DNA from 3 places in the Catenovulum adriaticum genome. Region 3 is predicted to be linked to each of the others. Evidence: predicted binding sites of a transcription regulator. Region 3 holds the regulator's gene; each other region holds the start of a gene.
What was found. Region 3 encodes FliA, which starts transcription of late flagellar genes. Its sites were predicted from a motif close to CTAAAGNTNNNNNNNNNNNNGCCGATA; they were not measured.

Region 1 (3,283 bases), 380 kb from region 3:
AAACCAAATCGCTGAGTAGATAATTTAAAAATGGAAAACACCTTAACCCCGGTGTTTTCCAATATTTTCAATTTGTTTATTTAATGCATAACTACTTATATATACTTCAATAAAACAAATAACTAAAGAAACCACCAGCGACACCAAACTCAAACCAAAACTGAGATTAGCAAATAGCTCTAGTTTAACCAGCATTAATCCCATTGCTAAAGTGCACATAATAAATGAAAACACGCCCCAAAGCTGCATGTGCCGAATGAGTTTAACTCTCAATTTTAAATGTTCAATTTGCGCTCGCATATTTCCGTCTTCAGTTTCTTTATATTGCTTATATAAAGAACGAGTTAAGTCTGCAATCACTAAAAATCGATTGGTATAAGCTAATAATAATAACGAAATAGCAGGAAACAGAAGTGCGGGAGTAGTTATACCTATACTAGACAATTAAATTCTCCGATCATAAAAATGAACTTTAACTCTGACTTTAATTTGGTACGCTCAAAGTTGGCTATATGAATTCTACTGTATCGAACACAAAAAATAAAAATCACCAGCCTAAATACGTCATATAAGCGTAAATTTCTTTTGCGAGTCGGTTTTCCCTTACGGATAATCCAGATAAGCCAAAGAGTTGCCGTTGACGATAATGCATCGTTAAGTATTTTCGAGCCGCTTGCTGCCTATTTTTTACGGTGGCTAATGCCCAGCGGTTATCATGTTTTGACCATACGTCTAATATTGGCAAATCTAATTTAGCTATTTTAGCTGGTAGTTTTTTATTCAGGTAATACTCGGGTAAATAAGGCGATAAGAGCACCAGTGCATCAGGCATAGGTATATCACCAGCGGTTAAGCTTTCAATTAACCAACCTGCCGTTGCGCCTTGAGCCACCAGCAAGCGCAAACCAATATAGTTTTGCGCTTCTGTATTAAGCGCATTCACAATAAGTTTTAATTGATCTTTAATCGCCGCGCTATCCGCTACTTTAATTTGCTCTGCACCTAGGGTTGGTTGGCCTGTTAACACTTTTGCTTGTTCATCATCAAGCTGCCAAACACCTGCGCCATTATCAGGCGCAATACTACCTATAGTTATCCAGCCATAATCATTTAATAATAAGCGTAAATCAGCAAAACTTTGAGAGGCTTGTAAACCAATATCCGGTAATAAAATAGCACTGCCTTTAGGGTGAGGGCCGTTTTGTTCACTAATCATTACCGGAATACTTTGCTCGCCAGCCTGTACCGTTTTCACTTCATCACTTGGAAAATAGCGAGTTAAATCCGCTAACTGATTTTGGCTATGGCTAAGCTCTGCGGCAGTAGCTATAGAACAGACACAGCTAAAACCTAGAATAATTTGTAAGTGACGCTTATTTGGGCCGCTAAACCAGTTAAACATTTTGCAATGCTTCCTATGTAACTCAAACTAAAGTTTATTAATTTACTTATCGGCCAGTTAATCAATAAATAAAGAAAAATTCATATAAACGCAAGGGCGTATTGATCTGTCTTGGACAAGTTTAGTTCTAACTGAGCGCTTTCAGATCGTGGGGCGAGGCTTGTAGCATCGCAATTATATATAAGTCGAGTCCAGTTACCGCATCCTACTCCCGCTAAGTACCTGTACCCATGCAGGCAACCTCTTATCGCTCATTTATGTCGCGCAATTACACTTCAATCATTCTTAATTTTATAAAAACACCCAGTCACTACAAAAATGAACAAAACCGTACAAAAAGCCCTAAAAGCCTTTAATTAGCTTAACTAAGGTATCTAGTCGCTCGTTAGATAATTGACGGTAATCAAAATAGGGCGCAACAATCAGTTTATGTTTTTGATTTATCGCAAAGTGAGGAGAAAGCCAAGTGAGTTCAAACGGAAAATTGAGTTTAGCAGCATATGTACGGCCGCTAATAATATGAATTGTAGCGCTTTTTGAAAAATCAGGCGTTGAAAATAATAGTGCAAAGTTTTGATTTTCGGATAATAGCTGAGTGTCACGAAGCAATTGCCAAGTTTTGCAATTGTTAGGTTCAATCGCAAAACACAGCTTGGCAAAACAATTAAAAATTTTACGCCAATTATTGCTGGTATTGGCCAAAATAAAATTGAGTTCGCCTTTAGTTAATGGCGTTAGCTCAGTTTGTGCTAAATAACGCTCAATAGGCGGCCTGTGTTCAAAATAAACAGCAATCTTAAATTTAGGGTCACCAAATCCAATTTTAGTCGTGGATTTCATCTTAAGTCTCTCAGCAACCACTAAAATGGGCAAGGTGCCGTAAAATTAAGTACTTCAGCGCTAACCGGATGAGTAAAACCTAGCTCCTCAGCATGTAACTGTAATCTTGGTGCTAATTCTAATGCGTTTGAATGCGCATAGAGTCTATCACCCAAAATAGGATGCCCAATTGACAACATATGCACTCGTAATTGGTGTGAGCGGCCAGTAATAGGATGTAATATCACCCTCGTTGATTCGCTATCGCGGCTTAACACTTGCCAAAAAGTGCTCGATTTTTTGCCATTTACGTGCGCCACCATTTGTTTAGGTCGGTTAGGCCAATCACAAATAAGCGGGAGTTCAATCATCCCCTGCTCGGCTTCAACTTGTCCATATACACGTGCAATATAACGCTTAGTAGTTTGTCGTTCTTGAAACTGTCTAGCTAAATGCGAATGAGCTGGTTTATTAAGCGCCCAAACCATTAGCCCTGAAGTCGCCATATCTAGCCTGTGCACTATACCAATTTTTGGCCAAACACGCTGAGCTCTTGCTTCTAAACTATCTTGATGTTCCGGCAATTTACCTCTTACTGACAATAAACCGCTGGGTTTATTAAATACCACTATATCTTGATCACGATAAAGAATAGGTAATATAGGTTCTTGAGGCGGGTTATAAACAAAATGCATTCAATTTAAATCGCTAATTATATCTGTAGGTTATTGTACCTTTAATAATCTCCCCTTTGGAACCAGTTAATCAGAAATTATCCCAAGGCATTAAAACTGCCTTGGGATAACCGTTAACTTTGCGTCGCTTTATGCTTGATGACTCACTACAACTAGCCTTAACGCATCAAATTTAACCCTAGCTTGTTGAATATGTTCAACCAGCTCACTTTGCTGTTGAGCAAGTGACTCTAACTCAATGGCCCGAATATTCGGATTAACTTTCTGTAATGATTCAAGCCTTTGATATTCATCACCTAAGTTTTGTTTGATAGACTCTACCGCTTGTTCAATTAATTCACCACAAGCCGATTCAGCTATACTCTGT
Region 2 (3,283 bases), 1.2 Mb from region 3:
GCAGCCGGTCTTCAAATTACTGATCGTATGACTACGCAAATTCAAGGTTTAAACCAAGCAGTACGTAACGCAAACGATGCAATTTCATTAACGCAAACCGCTGAAGGCGCGATGCAAGAAATTACCACCTCTTTGCAGCGTATTCGTCAGCTTGCAGTACAATCGCAAAATGGTATTAATACCTCAGCAGACCGTACTGCACTGCAAAAAGAAGTCAGTGCGCTTAAAACCGAAATCAGCCGAATTGGTACAACTACTCAATTTGCTGGGGTTGATTTATTAACTGGTGGTTATTCAGCTAAATTTTTGGTCGGTGCCAATGGTGGTCAAACCATTTCTGTTAATTTAGAAGGCGACGGTTTTGGTGCGTCAGGTTTAGGTGGTGCAAACTTTGATGTCAGCACAGCTGATTTGGCGTCTGCCACTTTAACAGCCATTGATAGTGCGATTTCAACCATTGGTGGCGCTCGTGCCGATTTGGGTGCGTTGCAAAATCGTTTTCAATCAACGATTCGTAACTTAAGCAATATCATTGAAAATGTATCAGGTGCACGTTCACAAATTAAAGATACAGATTTTGCGACTGAAACTGCAGAGTTAACCCGAAATCAAATTATTCAACAGGCAAGTACAACTGTATTAAGCCAGGCGAATCAGCGACCTCAAGCGGCTTTATCGCTATTAGGTTAAGGATTTAGCTAGCTTAAGTTCTGCTTCCACCCGTTTGGGGATAAGCCAGGAGGTAGTGCGACGGGTTAATAGGCCAAGCGGGTGAGCCATACTCACTCCATAAGGGTTAAGCGAGGTTTAGCTTAACCCTTATTTTTGAGCCTTTAACTAAAAAGTTGAATTTTTTATAAATTATTTTGTTTTAGTTGAGCCGTTTGAATAACGGCTTGCTAAATTTTATTTTCTTGTTTTTAAGTATCTAATTTTTATATTTATTTATTTTTTTTTCTCTCTTTATTTTTGTTAATTTTAGTTGTTATTTCCTCGCCTTGCTCGTCCAATAAATAAAAAACTTTAGCGATTTTTTTGTCCTTTATTTTCACTTTTTTATTAAAGAAGCGACTTTGCACTCCGATAACCTAATTGTCAGCGGATGATAATAATAAAAACAAGGTAGCGTTTATTTAGATGATTAAATCAGATAAATAAGCCAATAACCAAGCAGCAAAGCTGCAAAAAACAAAGCAACGAAAAAAGTTCAGGAGAGTGTAAAATGGGTATGTTCGTCAATACAAATGTTTCATCATTAAATGCGCAACGTCAATTAACAGGTTCAGGTAACGCGTTAGACACAGCGTTTGAACGTTTATCATCAGGTTTTAGAATTAACCGAGCCTCAGATGATGCGGCAGGTTTGCAAATCACAGACCGAATGACCACACAGGTACAAGGTTTAAACCAAGCGGTTAGAAACGCAAATGATGCCATTTCATTAACGCAAACAGCTGAAGGTGCAATGCAAGAAATTACGACTTCATTGCAACGAATTCGTCAATTAGCGATTCAATCACAAAATGGTATTAATACCTCAGCAGACAGAACCGCACTACAAAAAGAAGTGAGTGCGTTAAAAACTGAAATTAGCCGAATTGCGACAACCACACAATTTGCCGGGGTTGATTTATTGCAAGGCGATTATTCAGCAAAATTCTTAGTGGGTGCCAATGGCGGCCAAACGATTTCAGTCAACTTATCACGAGCAGCGGGTGGCAGCTTTGGTGCTTCAAGCTTAGTCGGTGGAGACTTATCAGTTGCAAGTGAACAACTGGCTTCGGCAGCGCTGAGCAAAATAGATGCAGCGATTTCAACTATCGGTGCGGCACGTGCAGACTTAGGTGCGCTTCAAAATCGTTTTCAATCAACGATTCGTAACTTAAGCAACGTTATTGAAAATGTCTCAGCAGCCCGTTCGCAAATTAAAGATACAGACTTTGCGACAGAAACAGCGACTTTGACAAAAAACCAAATTTTACAACAGGCGAGTACAACCGTATTAAGTCAGGCGAATCAGCGTCCACAAGCGGCTTTATCTTTATTAGGTTAATTATTTATAGAGTTAAACAGACTTTTTATATTTAACCAAACTTATTTTGGCTTGTTTTGTGCATTACCTTTTTTGCAAACTTAGTTTGCGCTGTATAAGTCAATAAATTGGCATTTGACTCCCTTAATCAAATCCAATGATTTATACAGATGTTGACGGCAGTTGTAGTGGCCTAACCCTCACTACCTCCTGGCATTATAGCTGCCGCTCAACAAATTTTAGCCAAAGATATAAATTAGCTGTTTGTTTTAAACTTTGTTAATACTTTTTTTTAAATTTCTTCCGTAAAAGCTGCCAGTCTTACTCACATAAATGCGATTTGTACTATTGATTGATATAAACCTTGATTGATATAAACCTAAAGTCAGGCGGAATTATTTATCATTAAGCAAAAATTGCTATCTTAATAATATAATGGCATGGGTTAAGTTTAATGTTTCGAACAGATGTACTCACGCTTAGTATTAGCCAGTTGGTGAGTCAACCCATAGGGCATCTTCAATTTCTTCATATTTATCAGCTGCTATTCGCTGAGCTAGGTTGAGTTCTTTAGCTGTTAAGTATTTTTGTAAATCTTGGGCGACTGCTTTAGCTTCGGTTGCGCCATAAACATTTGCAAGTGTCATCCAGATATAACTATGAGTGACTGATTGCGGCAATCCTTCAGCTTTAATGAACATGGTGCCTAAATAAAACATGGCTTTAGCATGACCGGCTAAAGCTGCCCGACGAAACCATTTGGCTGCGTGAATGTAATCTTGGTGTTTTGCATAATAAACGCCTGTCGCAAATAACTTTTGTGGGTTATTAACCGGTTTGCTTGTTTTTAACCGTTCAACTTGTTTACTAAGCTGAGCTATTTGCTGAGTAAGTTGGTTAATGGCTGTTAGCATGGTTTGAGTGTTATCTAGCTTAGCTTCGTTGCTTGTGTTGCTTGAATTTTTGTATTCTAAGGGCGCGTCTAACAAGGCTTGAGTTAAATCATCAGGGATGAGCTTGTCGGCAGATTCTTGACTGTCTTTTAAACTTTCATAGGTCTCATCTTGCGGTGGATCTATGGAACTTAACTCGGTGAGCCCCAGCTCGTCGAAGCCTTCAGTGCTGGTATCGGTTAATTGGTGAGCTAGACTAAGTTCATCGGTTTCTTCTAATTCAGCTAAAGAATCCGCATTATCTTTTTTGATAAAAGCGAGCTCGTCGTCAAAAAGTTCGAGTTCGGGTAAATCTTGC
Region 3 (3,283 bases):
CTGCTCTGATAACTGCTCTAAAATTTCTGCTGCTTCAACTAAAAAATCTTGCAGTATATCTTCATCTACATCAAAGCTCATGGAACTCGTCCCCTATTAAAAACCTAAACTGGATAACAAATCATCAACTTCATCTTGGCTCGCCACGGCATCAGTTCTTTCTTCTGCATCGATAATTGGGCCTTCAGCGCCTTTATTTATTGTCGTTGGTTCGGCTGGTTGTGATTGTTGTTCTTGTTGTGGTGTGCCAAATACGGTTAATAAGTGAATCAAGTTATCTTCAACTTCTTTAACCAATTCAATAACTCTGCGTATTACTTGTCCGGTTAAATCCTGAAAGCCTTGCGCCATTAAAACTTCGTTAAGTTGAGTTTGTAGGCTTTGGGAATCTTTCTCAGACTGGTGCAGTATATGATTAACGCTGTAACATAGACTCTTAAATTCGCTCAACTCAATTTGACGATTCATTAATTTATCCCAAGTTGGGATAATTTCTTGAATATTCTTATTTAAATCAGAGGCGATTGGTAAACAAGCATCAACAGCATCCATTGTTTGATTTGCTGCTTTTTCGGTCATATCCATTACATAGGCAAGCCGGGTTTGGGCATCAGGAATATCTTCATTAGCCAAATCAGCAATGCGCATATCTAATTGGAAGCTGCCCAAAGAATCATGTAATTGTCGAGTTAATTTACCAACTTGAGCAAACAGCTCTTCAGACGTTGCTTGTGTCACTTTTTGCAAAATGTCATTAGCGGCTTGGTTTTCACCCCGCTCAAGCAAACTAACTAACTGTTTTGCGTCTTCAAGGCTAATTAACGGTTCATTAGGTAACAATGGTGTTCTCCTGATACCTAATTAAGCTAAACGCTCAAAAACCTTGTCTAACTTTTCCTTTAGGGTTGCAGCGGTAAAAGGTTTAACAATATAACCATTTACACCCGCTTGGGCTGCTGCAATAATTTGTTCTTTTTTCGCTTCAGCAGTCACCATTAAAACCGGAATATTTTTTAACCGCTCATCCGCTCGAATTGCTTTTAATAAATCAATGCCTTGCATACCTGGCATATTCCAATCAGTCACCACAAATTCAAAATCGCCATTTTGTAACATTGGCAATGCCGTGGCGCCATCATCCGCTTCAGAGACATTAGTGAACCCTAAATCTCTCAGCAAGTTTTTAATAATACGCCTCATGGTTGAAAAATCATCTACAACCAAAACTTTCATATTTGTATCCAAAGCTTCCTCCGCCTCTGAGATTATCTCATGGATTAATAATAATTTTTATATCTGTTGCCAGCTATTTAATTTTGCTTTTAATCTGTGCATTGCTTGACTATGAATTTGACTCACTCGAGATTCACTCACATCAATAACGGCACCAATTTCTTTTAAATTCAATTCTTCATCATAATATAAAGAGAGCACTAATGCTTCTCTTTCTGGTAGTGTTTCTATCGCTTTAACTAATTCGCTCTGAAACGCACCGTGAGCAATATCTTCAAATGGTTCATCTTGATGTTTATCATCAGAGCTACCAATCACATCTTCAGTAACACCAAGATCTTCTATTCCTATAATCTTACCACTATTTACATCATTTAAAATATGATGGTAGTCATTAATGCTTAACTCTAATTTTTCAGCAACTTCAATATCACGCGCATCACGCCCAGTTTCATTTTCAACATCATTAATCGCTTTCGCGATAAGTCGGCTATTTTTGTGGACTGAACGCGGCACCCAATCGCCACGGCGAATTTCGTCTAACATGGCGCCTCGAATCCGAATTCCAGCAAACGTCTCAAAACTTGCGCCTTTGCTACCATCAAAATTCTTTGACGCTTCAAGCAGGCCTATCATACCAGCTTGAATTAAATCATCTACTTGAACGCTTGCAGGTAACCTTGCCATCATATGATGAGCAATACGTTTAACTAGGCCAGCATGCAGCTCTACAAATGCTTGTTTTTGATTAACAGATTGATAAGCAGCCACTTTATTCACAACAGACTACACTCCCGGAGAGACCAATTGTTCAATAAAAAATTCTAAATGACCTGTTGCGCTTTCAGGGGTTGGCCATTTTCCGGCTCGAGAAGCTAAGGTTTTAAACGCCATAGATGCGGGCGATTTAGGAAATGCTTCGACAATCGTTTTTTGTCGACGAACAGATTTACGAACATTTTCATCAAATGGAATAATAGCCACTAAATCCAATGCAACATCCAAAAACCGATCGGACACTTTAGACAACTTCGCGAATAATTCCTGCCCTTCACGCATAGAGCGAACCATGTTAGCCACAATTTTAAAACGAAAAACATTGTAATCACGATTCAATACTTTAATCAATGCATAAGCATCGGTAATGGATGAAGGTTCATCACATACCACTACCATGACATCTTGCGCTGCGCGTGAAAAACTAAGCACCATGTCTGAAATGCCAGCTGCAGTATCGACGATTAATACGTCAAACTCTTGTTTAAGCTCACTAAATGAACGAATTAAACCAGCATGCTCTTGAGTCGATAGTTCAACCATATTACGCGTACCTGAAGTGGCTGGCACAATTTTAATGCCTTGTGGGCCGGTAATTAAAATATCGTCAAGTTCACATTCACCAGCTAACAAGTGAGATAAGTTTTTTTCAACTCGCAAGCCCAACATAACATCCACATTGGCCAAACCTAAATCCGCATCAAAAACTAAAACGCGTTTACCTTGCTGAGCCATCGAAACCGCCATGTTTAAAGACACATTGCTTTTACCAACACCGCCTTTTCCGCCGGTGACCGCAATTACTTTAATTCTTTCATTCGCGCTTTGTTTCATTGTTCGAAGGCCACTTGCTTGATCACCTAACTGGTTATTTAATATCATAAATTTATTTATATATAGGTTGTCTTGAGCTATCTGTAAACCAGTGAGGATGAGAAAATTCATTTTCATCCATATAACCGGCAGCCTGGTCGATTAAATATTGCGCAGTTGCAGCTTTAATATCTTCCGGCACTCGCTGACCATCCGTAAGATACCCTATTGGCAACGCATTTTGAATGGCAACACTAATAATTTCTCCCAAACTCATGCATTCATCTAATTTGGTGAAAATACAACCAGTTAAGTTAGTACGCTTAAACTGTTGCACGGTTTCCATTAAGACACTTTGCTGCGACGTTGCTTGCAATACTAAATAATTTCTAATTTTAATTTGAGTTGATCGCATTAAACTATCAAGTTGTTCAGCTAAACGAACATCTCTTTGGCCTAC

Region 1: a site for FliA is predicted at 1,450-1,476, ahead of OLW01_RS02880 (DUF3530 family protein). Genes of this name have one in related genera too.
Region 2: a site for FliA is predicted at 1,060-1,086, ahead of OLW01_RS09730 (flagellin N-terminal helical domain-containing protein). Genes of this name have one in related genera too.

The regions. Positions count from the first base shown of each region.
Region 1 covers NZ_CP109965.1:645,510-648,792, reverse strand. Annotated here, with positions in the region: gene OLW01_RS02890 (EAL and HDOD domain-containing protein) at 1-19, shown strand, start outside; gene OLW01_RS02885 (DUF2721 domain-containing protein) at 43-444, opposite strand; gene OLW01_RS02880 (DUF3530 family protein) at 548-1,402, opposite strand; gene OLW01_RS02875 (DUF6942 family protein) at 1,745-2,242, opposite strand; gene rluA (bifunctional tRNA pseudouridine(32) synthase/23S rRNA pseudouridine(746) synthase RluA) at 2,263-2,916, opposite strand; gene rapA (RNA polymerase-associated protein RapA) at 3,046-3,283, opposite strand, start outside.
Region 2 covers NZ_CP109965.1:2,239,974-2,243,256, reverse strand. Annotated here, with positions in the region: gene OLW01_RS09735 (flagellin N-terminal helical domain-containing protein) at 1-690, shown strand, start outside; gene OLW01_RS09730 (flagellin N-terminal helical domain-containing protein) at 1,223-2,053, shown strand; gene OLW01_RS09725 (SEL1-like repeat protein) at 2,518-3,283, opposite strand, start outside.
Region 3 covers NZ_CP109965.1:1,023,928-1,027,210, reverse strand. Annotated here, with positions in the region: gene OLW01_RS04635 (chemotaxis protein CheA) at 1-81, opposite strand, end outside; gene OLW01_RS04630 (protein phosphatase CheZ) at 97-840, opposite strand; gene cheY (chemotaxis response regulator CheY) at 862-1,245, opposite strand; gene OLW01_RS04620 (RNA polymerase sigma factor FliA) at 1,291-2,013, opposite strand; gene OLW01_RS04615 (MinD/ParA family protein) at 2,020-2,892, opposite strand; gene flhF (flagellar biosynthesis GTPase FlhF) at 2,897-3,283, opposite strand, start outside.